Regions from separate parts of the Gordonia sp. SCSIO 19800 genome, predicted to be linked through region 1. Evidence: riboswitches for the same ligand, from Rfam matches in the RefSeq annotation. Region 1 holds a riboswitch; the other holds the start of a gene.

What was found. Region 1 has a riboswitch for S-adenosylmethionine ahead of KB201_RS17665 (aminotransferase class V-fold PLP-dependent enzyme). Riboswitches for the same ligand answer to the same signal wherever they lie in the genome.
Region 2: it holds a riboswitch for S-adenosylmethionine, as region 1 does, so the genes downstream of both, KB201_RS01005 (bifunctional o-acetylhomoserine/o-acetylserine sulfhydrylase) here and KB201_RS17665 (aminotransferase class V-fold PLP-dependent enzyme) in region 1, are expected to answer to the same signal.

What each region holds. Positions count from the first base shown of each region.
Region 1 is NZ_JAGRQM010000017.1:6,419-13,742, forward strand. Features, by position in the region: gene KB201_RS17640 (ABC transporter substrate-binding protein) at 1-309, opposite strand, end outside; gene KB201_RS17645 (hypothetical protein) at 480-950, shown strand; gene KB201_RS17650 (rhodanese-like domain-containing protein) at 947-1,360, shown strand; gene KB201_RS17655 (O-succinylhomoserine sulfhydrylase) at 1,357-2,574, shown strand; gene KB201_RS17660 (isochorismate synthase MenF) at 2,593-3,669, opposite strand; SAM riboswitch class IV at 3,777-3,890, shown strand; gene KB201_RS17665 (aminotransferase class V-fold PLP-dependent enzyme) at 3,910-4,836, shown strand; gene KB201_RS17670 (hypothetical protein) at 4,833-5,333, shown strand; gene KB201_RS17675 (inorganic diphosphatase) at 5,496-6,008, opposite strand; gene dacB (D-alanyl-D-alanine carboxypeptidase/D-alanyl-D-alanine-endopeptidase) at 6,173-7,324, shown strand, end outside.
Region 2 is NZ_JAGRQM010000001.1:218,225-225,548, reverse strand. Features, by position in the region: gene KB201_RS01015 (Hsp70 family protein) at 1-126, shown strand, start outside; gene KB201_RS01010 (homoserine O-acetyltransferase) at 159-1,313, opposite strand; gene KB201_RS01005 (bifunctional o-acetylhomoserine/o-acetylserine sulfhydrylase) at 1,330-2,664, opposite strand; SAM riboswitch class IV at 2,727-2,847, opposite strand; gene KB201_RS01000 (cutinase family protein) at 3,116-4,816, shown strand; gene KB201_RS00995 (MFS transporter) at 4,908-6,185, shown strand; gene bfr (bacterioferritin) at 6,264-6,749, opposite strand; gene KB201_RS00985 (bacterioferritin-associated ferredoxin) at 6,850-7,032, opposite strand; gene KB201_RS00980 (exodeoxyribonuclease III) at 7,182-7,324, shown strand, end outside.

The DNA of each region.
Region 1 (7,324 bases):
GGCGTTCCACGGCGCCGACGCCTGGTCGGGGTCGGCGAACGGGGCGATCGTGGTGGGGGTGACACCGAGTGCGAGGAGGGTGTCGCCGTCACCCACGCCCATCGCGGCGACGCGCTTGGGTGCCTGGTCGACGGTCGCGGGGGCGTAGGCCTGCTGCACGGTGACCGGGATCGCGCCGGCCTCGGGCGCGGGGACCTGGGCCGTGCCGGAGTCGACCGTCTCGTCCGGCGGCGAACACGAGGTCACCACCAGGGCTGCCGCGAGCAGCCCGACGAGAAGGGTGAGTGAACGGTGGGTGGAAGCGCGCATCCGGGTCCTCGCTGGTCGTTGCGGTCGGCGACGTCGTTCGCCGCGGAACTTAGGGCCACCTTACGCAGGACGTGTTCGATGTCGACGTCGTTCGGCGCTCCGCCCGGTGCGTCCGGGCTCCGACGACGCCGGTCTCAACCGCCGCCGGGACGCTCGATAGACTGCCCGCCATGGCCGAAGCTGCAGGTGAGGGCGACCAGAAGCCCCCGTCGTGGAAGAACGCCTGGCCGTTCTTCGTCGCGGCCGGCGTCGTGGGACTCGTGGTGCTCGGCGTCGTGCTGTCGAATGTGACCCGTCCGGCCGAGGACCGGGCCGGCGACTCGGCTCAGGTCCAGTACGCGATCAACGACATCTACACCGCGCGCAACGGTCCGAACTTCGGCGAATACCGGGCGAACACCTGCGCGGCCGACGTCGAGGCGGCCGACTTCGTCTCCGAGGAACAGTTCCTCGCCGACAACCGGGAGTCGCTGCTCGCCAACGGTCACATCCAGATCCCGGAGATCACCGAGCTGGTGGTCGACGGTGACCGGGCGACCGCGAAGGTTCATTGGCACTATGACAAGACCCCCGATGACGTGAACGTCGTGGACACGATCGTGGTGCGCGAGAACGGCGAGTGGAAGGTGTGTTCCTCATGAGCTATGCCGGTGACCTGACCCCGCGCGAGGCGTGGGAGAAGCTCGAGAACAACCCGGATGCGGTGCTGGTCGACTGTCGCACGCAGGCGGAGTGGTCGTTCGTCGGCGTGCCCGACCTCGAGGTCCTGGGGAAGCGCGCGATCTTCGCCGAGTGGACCACCTTCCCCGAGGGGCGCCGCAACGACGACTTCGTGGCGCAGCTGCGTGATTCCGGTGTCTCCGACGACCAGGAGGTCATCTTCATCTGCCGTTCGGGGCACCGGTCGATCGGCGCTGCGGAGGCCGCGACCGCCGACGGTATCGCGAAGGCATACAACGTGATCGACGGGTTCGAAGGCGCCCTCGACGAGAACGACCACCGCGGGACGTCGGGCTGGCGTGCCGAGAACCTGCCGTGGAGGCAATCGTGAGTTCTGATCTGCCCGTCAGTCGTGAACTGCCTGAAGGGCTCTCGGCTGACACGATCGCGGTTCGCGGCGGGCTGGCGCGTTCGGGTTTCCACGAGACGGCCGAGGCGCTCTATCTCACGAGCGGTTACGTCTACGACTCCGCCGAGGCCGCCGAGCGAGCCTTCACCGGCGAGGACGAACGATTCGTCTACTCGCGCTACGGAAATCCGACCGTCGAGATGTTCCAGGAGCGGTTGCGCCGGCTCGAGGGCGCGGAGGCGTGTTTCGCCACCGCGAGCGGCATGGCCGCGGTGTTCGTCGCGCTCGGTGCACTGTTGAAGGCCGGCGACCGTCTCGTCGCCGCCCGCAGCCTGTTCGGTTCCTGCTTCGTGGTCTGCAACGAGATCCTCCCGCGCTGGGGGATCGAGACCGAGTTCGTCGACGGTGAAGACCTCGAGCAGTGGGAGCGGGCCCTGTCCAAGCCCACCGACGCGGTGTTCTTCGAGACACCGTCGAACCCGATGCAGAGCCTCGTCGACGTCGTGAAGGTCTCGGAACTGGCGCACGCCGCGGGCGCACAGGTGGTGCTGGACAACGTCTTCGCCACCCCGCTGCTGCAGCGGGGTCTCGAACTCGGCGCCGACGTCATCGTGTACTCGGGCACCAAGCACATCGACGGCCAGGGGCGCGTCATGGGTGGCGCGGTACTCGGAACCAAGGAGTACGTCGACGGTCCGGTGCAGCAACTCATGCGACACACCGGTCCGGCACTCAGTCCGTTCAACGCCTGGACCCTCGTGAAGGGGCTGGAGACGATGCGTCTGCGCGTCGACGCCTCGGTGTCGTCGGCGCTGCGGATCGCCGAGTTCCTCGAGAGCGATCCGCGCGTGCGTTGGGTCAAATACCCCTTCCTGCAGTCACATCCGCAGTACGACTTGGCGAAGTCGCAGATGTCCGGCGGCGGCACGGTGGTGACCTTCGAGCTCAACGACCACGACGGCATCGACGGCAAGAAGCGCGCCTTCGAGGTCCTCAACGGCCTGCGGATCGTCGACATCTCCAACAATCTCGGAGATTCGAAGTCGCTGATCACGCATCCGGCGACCACCACTCATCGTGCGATGGGTCCCGAGGGACGCGCGGCGATCGGTCTGAGTGACTCGGTGGTGCGGCTGTCGGTCGGCCTCGAAGGGGTCGACGACCTGTTGGGCGACCTGGACCACGCGCTGGGCTGAGAAGCGGGAGAGGGTGACTCAGTCGAGTGCGGCGATGCCCAACGCGTTCAGGACCGTCCGCAGCTTGAACGCCGTCTCCTCGAGTTCGCCCTGCGGGTCGGAGTGTTCGACGATACCGCCGCCGGCCCACGTCCGGAGGCTGCGACGATCGGCCTCGAGTTCGAGGCACCGGATGGTGACCATCCACTCCCCGTCGCCGGCGGCGTCGCACCAGCCGACCGCCCCCGCATAGAAGCCGCGCTCACCCTCGACCTCGCGGATGATCTGCGCGGCAACATCACTCGGCGTGCCGCAGACCGCCGGGGTGGGGCCGAGCAGGAGTGCGAGATCGAGCGCAGTGGTCGCCGGGTCCCGAAGCCGCGCGCGGATCGGAGTGGCCAGATGCCAGACCTCCCCGGTCGACTGTAATTGCGGGGTCGACGGCGCGTCGACGTCGTCGCAGAGGTGTCCCAACCGGTCTCGCAGGTGGTCGACGACGAAGGCGTGCTCGGCGAGATCCTTTGCCGAGGAGAACAATCCGTCGGCAGCGGCGCGGTCGACGACCGGGTCGGGTGACCGCGGCGCCGATCCCGCGTACGGGTGGCAGGTGACGACGGAACCCGACTTGCGCAGCAACACTTCGGGACTCGCGCCCAACAGCCACGAACCCGAGCCGGTGGCCGCGCCGAGATCGACACCGAATGCGTTGTGTCCGGCATTGCCGCCCGCCAGTGCGTCGAGGAGTCGCAGAGGCTCGACCTCGGCGTCGAGCACGATGTCGACGCTGCGGGCGAGTACGACCTTGCCGACGTCGCCGGCGACGATCCGCTTCACCGCGTGTGCGACACGTTCGCGGTGCTCGTCGGCCGTGGGGTGCAGGGTCGTCGACACCGGGGTGCGCGTCAGCGGTGGTGTGCCTGCCAGCGGCGCCGCGTCGACGTGCAGGACTTCGGGCACCACCAGCGCGGCGGGCTCGGCGAGGTCGAAGGGGATCGCGCCGGTCAGACCGTCGACGGTCCCGGCGCGCAGGGCGGCCGAGGCGGCGTCGACGTCGGTGAACGCACGGACCGCGCCCATGCCCCGCACGGTGCCGTGCGGGCGGGACAACACGAACACATCAGTCGCTGACACCCCTGACACGCTACAGGTAAGTGTGCCCTAACTTCCGATCACGTTGAGTGAAAATTGACACGTCCGCGCGAGATCGACGACCCTTGGTCGTAGGTCATGAGTGCCAGTGACAAGCCCCGGCTCGCTGGTCGGCAACCCTCCTTCGCGGTGGGGTGCTCCGGGTGACGACCCGGCCGCGTACCGACCGGACGCGGCAAGCGCGAATTGTCTGAGGAGTTTCCTGCCGTGACCGCTGTCCTGTCCGCACCCGCCGGTCGCCTGTCGCCCGCAGTCGACGTCCGCTTCGACGCCGCCCGGGAATCGGTGCGGCAGTTCGTCCGTGCGCGGGTCGACGACACCGTCGTCTTCACCCGCGATGCCGCCGTTGCCCTCGACCTCGCGGCGCGCATCACTCCTGGCGACGTCGTCGTCCTCGACATCGGGCAGGGCGCCGACCTGCTGCGGTGGTGCGCACCACGGCAGGGGCGCGACCGGGCGCGGTTCGTCCCGGCCTGCGAGACCATCGAGGACACCTTGGTCGCGCTGGAGACCGAGCTCGCCTCGGCGCCGGCATCGTTCCTGGTCGTGACCGCGGTATCGGACATCACCGGCGAGGTGCTGCCGATCGGCCGGCTCGCCTCGCTCGCGCACCGGTCCGGGGCCCGCATCCTGGTCGACGCCGCGCAACTCGTCGGGCACCGGCCCGTCTCCGTCGTCAGCCACGGCATCGACTACCTGGCGTTCGGTGAACCAGGTCGTAGGACGGATGGCGCCGGCGTTCTCATCGGTCGTCGTGACTGGTTCGACGCCGCCGATGTCGATGCCTCGCCGGACGCCGACGGCGTTCCCGGGGCGATCGCGGTCGCCGAGGCGTGTCGGGTGCTCGCCGATCTCGGACCCGAGACGATCGGCCTGCATGAACGCCGCCTCGCCGAACGTCTCGACGCCGGCCTGGCCGCGATCGGCGGCTTCACGCCGCTGCGGATCTTCACCGATTCCACCGACCGCGCGGGAGTCGCGGGCTACACCGTCGACGGCCTCGCACCGCCGGCCGACACGGTGCGCGCGAGTTTCGGAGCGGGCACCACCGTCGACGACATCGACCGGATTCTCGATGCATTCCGGGCGCGAACCGAACAGACCGACCGAACTCGACCAGGGGTGAATAGATGACCATCGAACTCGACGCACGTGCTGACCGCGGCACCGTGATCGCCGCACCGACTGCCACCCCGACGGCCCCGATCAGCATCGGACGTCCGGGATTCCAGATCGCGCTCGCGGGAGACGATCTCGCACAGACGTTTCCGATCGTCGTGCGGCGGGAGACCCTCCGCGAGGCGCAGCGCGCCCGCTCCCTGCTCCGGGCCGGCAGCCACGATCAGGCCAAGTTCGTGGTCGCACTCGAGGTGGAGGTGGCCGTCGCGCCGGACGCCGCGTCGGCGCGCACGGCCGCTGCTGCGGCGGTGGACGCGTCGTCGGAGACGAGTTCGGGGACCATCCGCTACATCGGGACGACACACGGACTGATCACGCTGGTCCGCGACATCTACGCAGCCGAGGTCGCCGACGCCGTGATCCTCATCCCGATCGACGGCGCGGCCACCGAACGCCGCATCCGCGAACAGATCCTGCCGGTGCTCGCCGAGCAGCGGTACCGCGTGGCCTGACCCACTGCTGGTTGAGCCGGCACCGAGCGTAGCCGCCGGGCCGAGCAAGCGACGAAGGAGCGCGTGGAGGTCGAGGCGCCGAGTCGAAGCCACCTGGTGACCAGACAAGACCGCCGACACCATCTCGGATGATGGTGCCGGCGGTCTCGTGTGTGGGAGAGATCAGCCGCGCGAGGGCTCGTTGGCCGCGTCGGGGTGCGCAGCGAGGCGATCGATGGCCTCCTGTGCGATCTTCTCGGCCTGGTCGCGGCCGACCCATCCGCCCGGGTCGACCTCCTTGCCCGGCTCGAGGTCCTTGTAGTGCTCGAAGAAGTGGGCGATGGGTCCCAGCTCGTATTCGGACACGTCGGAGATGTCCTTGATGTGGTCCCAGCGCACGTCCTGGGCGGGGACGCAGAGCAGCTTGTCGTCGCCACCGGCCTCGTCGGTCATGGTGTACATGCCGACGACCCGTGCGCGCACGATGATGCCGGGGAACACCGACTCGGGGAGCAGGACCATCGCGTCGAGCGGGTCGCCGTCCTCACCGAGGGTGCCGTCGATGTAGCCGTAGTCGGCCGGGTAGCCCATCGAGGTGTACAGGTAGCGGTCGAGGTAGACCTTGCCCGTCTCGTGGTCGACCTCGTACTTGTTGCGGCCACCTTTGGGGATCTCGATGGTCACATCGAATTCCACAGTTCCTCCTGGCAGTCTTGATCGGGGATGCCGCGTCGGGCCGAAACGCCCGCACGCTGCCCCAACGATACTGTTGGTCCGGCGACCTCGATGTTCGTACCCCTTGTTGTGCGTATGTCCGGGCCGTTCCATCGACCGTCAACCGCGAGAGACCCGGAGGCTTTGTGGGCGCATCCACCCGAAACGGCGGTCGTTCCGGTCGGAGACTTCTGTGGTGGACGATCACCGCGGTGGTGATCCTGGCCCTCGTCGCGACGGCCTCGGTGGTCATCGCGCTCCGGCTCGACCGGGAACCCGAACTGCCGCCGGGGGTTCCCCCGCAGCCCGCCGCGATCGCCGTCGACCCCCGGATCGACCCGGTGGTCGCCTCCGCGCCGGAGCCCACGCCGAGCGGTGTGTCGCGGGCCATCGCGCCGGCACTGCGGGATCCGGCGCTCGGCGAACTCACCGGCATGATCAGCGACTCGCTGACCGGCACCGTCCTGTGGACCAGCAACCCCGAGCGTCCGCGGATCCCCGCGTCGAACGCCAAGGTCCTCTCGGCCGCGGCCGTCCTCGAAGCCGTGCCGCACGATCAGCGACTGACCACGACGGTGGTGGCCGGCAGCAACGGGCAGATTATCCTCCGAGGTGCGGGTGACCCGACCCTGTCCGCACAGCCCGCCGGCACCGACACCTTCTACACCGACCCCGGTCGCATCGCCGACCTCGCGCGGCAGATCGAGGACACCGAGATCCCGGTGACGTCGGTGGCCGTCGACCTGAGCGCGTTCTCGGGTCCGACGATGGACACCACCTGGGACCGCCGGGACATCCAGGGTGGCGACATAGCGCCGATCGAATCGCTGATGGTCGACGGCGCCCGGCTCGAACCGCTCGACGAGTACTCGCCGCGCACCGCGGAACCGGGCATCATGGCCGGCGAGGCGCTGGCCGCGGCTCTCGGCGTGGAGGGTCCCGTCACGGAGGTGACCGGTTCCGGCGCAGCCGCATCGGGGAACGACCGCGTCATCGCGAAGGTCCAGTCGGCGCCGCTGGTCACCCGGGTCAACGACATGCTGCGCTACAGCGACAACGTGCTCGCCGAGACCCTGGCCATCGAACTGTCGGTGCACCGGGGCGGGCCGCCCACGCACGCCGGCGGCGTGGAGGCGATCGAACAGGTCCTGTCGTCGATGTTCCCGGACCAGTGGGCGGGCACCACCCTGCACGATGCGTCGGGGATCTCCTACGCCAACCGCACCACGCCGGAACTGCTCGACGCCGTGATGACGGCCGCCAGCGGGCCCAGCCGGCCGGCGCTGCGCCCGATGCTC
Region 2 (7,324 bases), on a different contig from region 1:
ACCGGGTCGACTGAGATTCCGGGTGTAGCCGAACCGGGGAAATCCGTTGACGGGGAGTCGGGCTCACCGGTGACCCCGGTACCTCGGTCCGGCAGCCCGGTCCCGTCGGTGCCGGCGCCGCGCTGACAGGACGCCGCCGACAGCTGGGTTACGGTCCGTCAGGCGTCGCGACGCGCGAGTTCGACAGTGCGCTTGAGTAGATCGCTGATGGCATCGAATTCGGTGAGGAATCCGTCGTGGCCGGTCTCGGAGTTGACGACCTGGAGCCCGCCGACGCAGTTGCCCAGCTCGTCGGCGAGTTCGACCTGCAGCCGGATCGGGTAGAGACGATCGGAGTCGATCCCCCCGACGATCACCGGAACGCGGCAATTGTTGAGCGCCTTGGCGACTCCGCCGCGACCACGGCCGACGTCGTGGTGGTTGAGGACCTCGGTGAGGACGACGTAGCTGGCCGGGTCGAAGCGGGACATCAGCTTCGACGCCTGGTGGTCGAGATAGCTTTGCACGGCGTAGCGCCCGCCGGTCAGGGGATTCTCGTCGCCCTGGGCGTCGTTGCCGAAGCGGGAGTCGAGCTCCGGCTCGCTGCGGTACATGAGGTGGGCGATCCGACGCGCGATCCCCATGCCCTGCAACGGAATGCGGCCGGTGCCGTGGTAGTCGCCGCCGCACCAGTCCGGGTCGGCCTTGATCGCGGCGATCTGTGCGGACTGGATACCGATCTGATCCGCGGTCGCGCGGGCGCCGACGGCGAGCACGAGGGCGCTGCGGACGCGGTCGGGGTACTCGATGGCCCACTCGAGCGCGCGGGCGCCGCCCATCGAACCGCCGAGAACCGCACCGACGCTGCGGATTCCGAGGCGGTCCAGCAGTGCCACCTCGGCGCGGACCTGGTCGAGCACGGTGATCTGTGGGAAGCGTGAGCCCCAGGGCCGACCGTCGGGGGCGATGGAGCCCGGACCCGTCGAGCCCTTGCATCCGCCCAGGACGTTGGCGGAGATGACGCACCATTCGTCGGTGTCGATGGCCTGTCCCGGGCCGATCAGCCCGTCCCACCATCCGGCCGAGTCGTGGTCGGCGTCGGCGGGTCCGGTGACGTGCGAGTCGCCGGTCAGTGCGTGGAGCGTGAGGATGACGTTGTCGCGGGACGGCGACAACGTCCCCCAGCGCTGGAACGCCAGGGTGACGTCGTCGATCCGTGCTCCGCTGTCGAGAGGCAACGAGCCGATGGGAATGCCGACGAGTTCCCCGTCCGGGAGGGTCTCCCAGTCGGGCTGATCAGATGCTGTCGCATTCAGGTCGATACTCACCGACAAAGCTGCCTCACCTGTTTCACTTGGCCGCCGCGAATCCCTGTTCGAGATCGGCCAAGATGTCGTCGATTCCCTCGATGCCCACGGCGAGCCGGACCAGTCCCGGGGCCACGCCCGCGGCGAGCTGCTCCTCGGGGGTGAGCTGGCTGTGTGTGGTCGAGGCGGGGTGGATGACCAGCGACCGCACATCGCCGATGTTGGCGACGTGGCTGTGCAGGCTGAGCGCGTCCACGAACTTCTTGCCGGCGTCCACTCCGCCCTGGATCTCGAAGGCGATGATCGCACCCTGACCCTTCGGGGCCAATTCCTGACCGCGCTTGTACCAGGGCGAGGACTCCAGACCCGCGTACGCCACGGACTCGACCTGCGGGTGTGCATCGAGGAAGGCGGCGACCTTCTGCGCGTTGGCGACGTGGCGCTCGATGCGCAGACTCAGCGTCTCCAGGCCCTGTGCCAACAGGAACGCGTTGAACGGGGAGATCGCCGCGCCGGTGTCACGCAACCACTGCACGCGTGCCTTGAGTGCGAAGGCGGGCGCGCCCAGGTCGGCGAAGACAGCACCGTGGTAGCTCGGGTCCGGCGTGGTGAAACCGGGGAACAGGTCCTTCCCGTCGCGCTGGACCCGCCAGTCGAAGGTGCCGCCGTCGACGATGACGCCGCCGATCGCGGTGCCGTGACCGCCGATGTACTTCGTCGCCGAGTGCACGACGATGTCGGCGCCGTGGGCCAGCGGGCTGATCAGGTACGGGGTGGCGACGGTGTTGTCGATGATGAGGGGTACGCCGTTGCGGTGCGCGACCTCCGCGATCCCCGAGATGTCGAGGATCTCGTTGTTGGGGTTGGAGATCGACTCACCGAAGAACGCGCGGGTGTTGTCCTTGACCGCGGCCTGCCACGACGCCGGGTCCTCGGGGTCCTCGACGAAGCTCACCTCGACCCCGAGTTTGGGCAGTGTGTAGTGGAAGAGGTTGTACGTGCCGCCGTAGAGGCGGGGGCTGGACACCACGTGCCCGCCGGTCTCGACGGCGTTGAGGATCGCGTAGGTCTCGGCGGCCTGGCCCGACGCGACGAGCAGCGCGGCGACGCCGCCCTCGAGCGCGGCGATCCGCTGCTCGACGGCATCCTGCGTGGGATTCATGATGCGTGTGTAGATGTTGCCCGGTTCGGCGAGACCGAAGAGATTGGCCGCGTGCTGGGTGTCGTTGAAGACATACGACGTCGTCTGGTAGATCGGCAGCGCACGGGCGTTGGTCACCGCGTCCGCGGACTGCCCGACGTGGATCTGCTTCGTCTCGAAGCTCCAGTTCTCGCTGGGATCGTTGCTGTCGAGGGTGCCGTCAGGGACATCAGACATGGCGATTCATCACTTTCTACGGTCGGCAGGGCCAACTCGACCCTGTTGGGGTCCGACCTTCGGACCCGCGCTTGCCGGGGATCGCCACTGCGATCCCGCAACCCGGTCATCACCCGGAGCACCCCACCGCGGAAGGAGGGTTGCCGATCAGCCAGCCGGGGCTTCGCACTGATACTCATGACCTGGCGACAAGGATATAACACGGATGTGAGCGCCCGAGAACCGTCCCGGTCACGCCGCGCCCAACCCTTGAGAAGTGCACCGGAAGGGTGCCGGTGGCTGTCCTCCGACCGAGTGAAATCGGGTGTGGTCAGATACGAAACCACTGGTCAAGGTAGTTAGCGACGCTCAGCGTGCTGTCGGTTCCGCGATCGCGGATCTAGAGTTCGGGACAGCCCCGGCTGCACCGGAATGCTCCGCTCAGGTGGTCCGGGTTCGCACAGGAGCGCTCATGGCCGTGATGGCTCATCTCCGGACCCGACGCGTCGCTCTGTTGGTCGCCTCGATGTCGACGTTGTCGACCCTCGCCGCATTCGGCTTCACCGGGGTGGCGGCGGCGACAGCCGGCGGGCCCTCGTGCAGCGGTGCCGTCGTGGTGGTCGGGGGGACCGTCGACGCTGAGTCGCTATTGCTCGAGGGCGTCAAGGAGCGTTACCGCGAGCAGGGCTATGAGGTGATCAACGCGCCCTACCCGGCGACCATATGGCCGCTCGGAGCGACGGGGTACGACCGCAGTACCGAACAGGGGATCGCATCGACGGCGTCGGCGATCTCGTCGTATCGAGACGCGTGCGGGTCCGAGCCGCCGGTGGTGGTGACGGGCTATTCGCAAGGGGCGCGCATCGCGGGAGACGTGCTCGCCGGTATCGGCACCGGCCGGAAGTTCGATGTCGCGAACACGCCCGACGATCCCAGCGACGACGTCGTGATCTCCGACGTCGGGGTGTCGGGCGAGCTGTATTCGGATCCGCGGCAGGCCGGTGACAAGACCGGGCGAGGTATCGAGTTGTCGCTGATCGGGATCATCCCGGGCCTGACCATGTCGGGGTCGCGTGGTGCCGGCAGCACGGACGCCGGCTTCGGGACGGTCAGCGACCGGGTCGTGTCGGTGTGCATCGAGGGCGACCCGATCTGCGACCTGCCCGATCCCGTCTACGACCCGATCGGCGCCATCGACGGCATCCTCGGCTACCAGGTCAAGCATTTCCTGTATCCAGAGGAGATGTCGGGCAACCCGCTGCAGCCGGGATACACGTGGGCGAAACGTCCGGTCGAATGTGCGGACGGCGTCTGTATGGTCGCTGCGGACTCCGCACTCGCCGAACTCGTCCAGGGCTGGGCTCGCAACCTCGGCTACCAGGGCGCCATCGGCGATTTCTTGTCCGATCGTCCGACCATCGGGCTTCCGTTCGGCATCGAACTGGCGAATCTGCAGCCGGTGGTCCGGCTGGTGCAGGGCTTGCTGCCGCCACTCCCACGTCTCGGGTACGGCGCATACCTACCCGACATCTTCGTCTTCGAGGACATCCTGCAGGGCATCGTCACCGCGACACCGGCTCGGTTCGTGCGCGGTGTCAGCGCCCTGGCTGCCAGCGTGCGCAGCATCGTCCTGCTGCCGGTCAATTTCGTCCGATACTGGGCGGGCGCGCTCATCGGGCCGGTGGCGTCGGAGGGCGGCGCCGTCACGATTCTCGCGGCGGACACGTCGCACCTGCGATCGTCCACGTTCGCGCGACTGGCAGCCGTACCCGACGAGTCCGTGGGGCCGGTCCGCGCTGACGAAGTGGGCGGGTCCGGCCCCTCGTCCGAGCCGTCGGCGGCCCGGGGTGCCGAACCGGATGCCACCGACCCGTCACCGGCCGAGCAGCCCCCGGTGGGCCACACGACCGACACGTCCTCGGGGGCCGACACGGGCACCGATACCGAGACCGGTACGCCGGACGCGGAGCCCGCGCCTGCCCCGCCTCGCGACGACGACTCGCCGGCCGTCACCGATCCCTCGGGAAGCGATGTCAAGACGTCTGGAACCGACGGTCACGGGGGAGAGGACGGCGAGAGGGCCGGCTCGTCCGACACGGCTTCGGATCCAGACGGGCCCTCCCCAGATCCGTCCGAGCCCGACAGCGATGGGGGCTCCGAAGCCGGCGACTGACACCCCGCGCGATGCTGAGGACACTGCGCGTGTGAATGAACTCACCACCGGCTGAGGAATCAGCGCTGACGGGCGCGGGTTGGCATCAACCGTGCCTGATGCTCTCTCGACGACCGAAGCCCCGGCCGACCCCTCACTGACGGGTCCGTCCACCGCCGGGGAACTCCGCAGCCCCGCGCGGGCCGAATCGGCCGAGGTGTCCCGCCGGGTGCGTCGGTGGACGATCCTCGCCCTTGCGCTGGGTGGATTCGGGATCGGGACGACCGAGTTCGTCGCCATGGGCCTCCTGCCCAACATCGCCGGATCTCTGGGTGTCTCGGAACCGACTGCCGGACATGTCATCTCGGCCTACGCGATGGGTGTGGTGGTGGGTGCGCCGCTGATTGCGGCGCTCACCGCGCGGATGTCCCGTCGGACGCTTCTGATCGGCTTGATGGTGGCGTTCACGGTCGGCAACCTCGCGACCGTCCTCGCACCGGATCACGGTTTGCTGCTGGTGGCGAGATTCGTCGCCGGCCTCCCGCACGGCGCCTACTTCGGTGTCGCGGCTCTGGTCGCCGCTCATCTGGCCGGCCCGCGCAACCGTGGCAAGGCCGTGGGACAGGTGATGCTCGGTCTGTCCGTCGCGAACGTCCTCGGCGTACCGGCGGCCGCCTGGCTCGGCGAGACGTTCGGCTGGCGGTCCGCGTTCGCGATCGTGGTCGTGATCGGAATCGCCACCGTCGTCGCGCTGATCCGGGTGCTTCCCGCGCTCAGCGGGATGAAGACCACCGACCCGCTCACCGAGCTCGGTGCACTCAAGCGGTCCCAGGTCTGGTTCACACTGGTCATCGGAACCGTCGGGTTCGGTGGGATGTTCGCGTTCTACACGTACCTCAACTCTGCGCTGACCACCGACACCGGGCTGTCGGTGTCGGTCGTGCCGTTCGCCCTGATGTTGTACGGACTGGGAATGGTGACCGGCAACTTCGTCGGCGGTTATGTCGCCGACCGCAGCGTGGCGGTGGCAATCCTCGGCGGACTCACCGCCACCGCAGTCTCCCTCGGCGCTTTTGCGGTGCTGGCCGAGAATGCTTGGGCGGCATTGATCCTCACCTACCTCGTGGCGCTCACGGGATCGATGATGCTACCCGCGCTGCAGACCAGGCTGATGGATGTGGCGGCCGATGCACAGACCCTGGCCGCGGCCCTGAACCATTCCGCGCTCAACATCGCCAACGCGGCCGGAGCGCTGCTCGGTGGCGTGGTGGTCGGTGCCGGCTACGGATACCTGGCGCCGTCGGTGGTCGGGGTGATGCTCGCGGTGGCGGGTATCGCGGTCACCGTCGTGGCCCTCGCGACCGCGCGGCGCCAGCCCGTCGGGTCCTGAACGAGCGCGGCCGTTCTACCTACGACGAGGGCCGACCGGATAAGTCCGGTCGGCCCTCGTGTCGTCGAGTCGGTGCAATCAGCCGTTCGTGGGCGGTGTGGCGATCGTCTTCGACAGGTAGAGCTGCTCGCCGAGCTTGTTGATCAGCTCGAGTTGCGTCTCGAGATAGTCGATGTGTTCCTCTTCGTCGGCGAGGATCTGCTCCAAGAGGTTGGCGCTGGTGATGTCGCCCTTGGACCGGCACATCGCGATTCCGGGGCGGAGTCGTTCCACCACCTCGACCTCGATCGACATGTCCGACTCGAACTGCTCCCGGATCGACTGCCCAATACGCAGCGGCAGCAGGCGCTGATAGTTGGGCAGGGCGTCGAGGAACAGGATGCGGTCGGTCAGGACCTCGGCGTGAGTCATCTCCTCGATCGACTCGGCCCGTGTCTTCGCGGCGATCTCGGTGAGACCCCAGCTCTGCTGCATCTTCGCGTGCAGGAAGTACTGGTTGATCGCGGTCAGCTCACTCGTGAGCTGTTCGTTGAGGAGGTCGATGACCTCGGGGTCGCCACGCATCTGTCCGCCTCCCATTTCCCGTGTATGTCCGTTCGAACCGTAACACGACAAAACCCCCCGCGCGTCGTCTCGCGCGAGGTTCGTCGGGTCGGAGGTCAGGTCATGCAGCGGTCGTCGCGGTTGACGCCCTTTCGCTCAGGATGGTGTGCAGTTCGTCCAGGCAGGTCCCGCAGCCTTCGCCCGCGCCGCAGCGGTCGCTGATCGCGTCGACCGTGTACGCGCCCGCATCGCAGTGCGCATGGACCTCGTCCACGGTGACGGCGCGGCATATGCAAACGAACATCTCGGAAACTCACCTTCGTGCCTGGATTAGGCAATGCTTACATATTTTAGGGTGTCCGCACAAGGGTTGCCTTACCTTTTATCGACGCTGTCCGAGTGGCGCGATCACGGCCGATGGGCTGTCGGACCGCCGCCGTAGGATGTGGCCCCGTGCCACTCACGATCTCCACGGTGAACGTCAACGGAATCCGCGCAGCGGTCAAACATCGATCGGAGGCCAACCGCGGCCTGCTGCCCTGGCTCGACACATCTGGACCGGATGTGGTCCTGCTGCAGGAGGTCCGCGCGAGCGA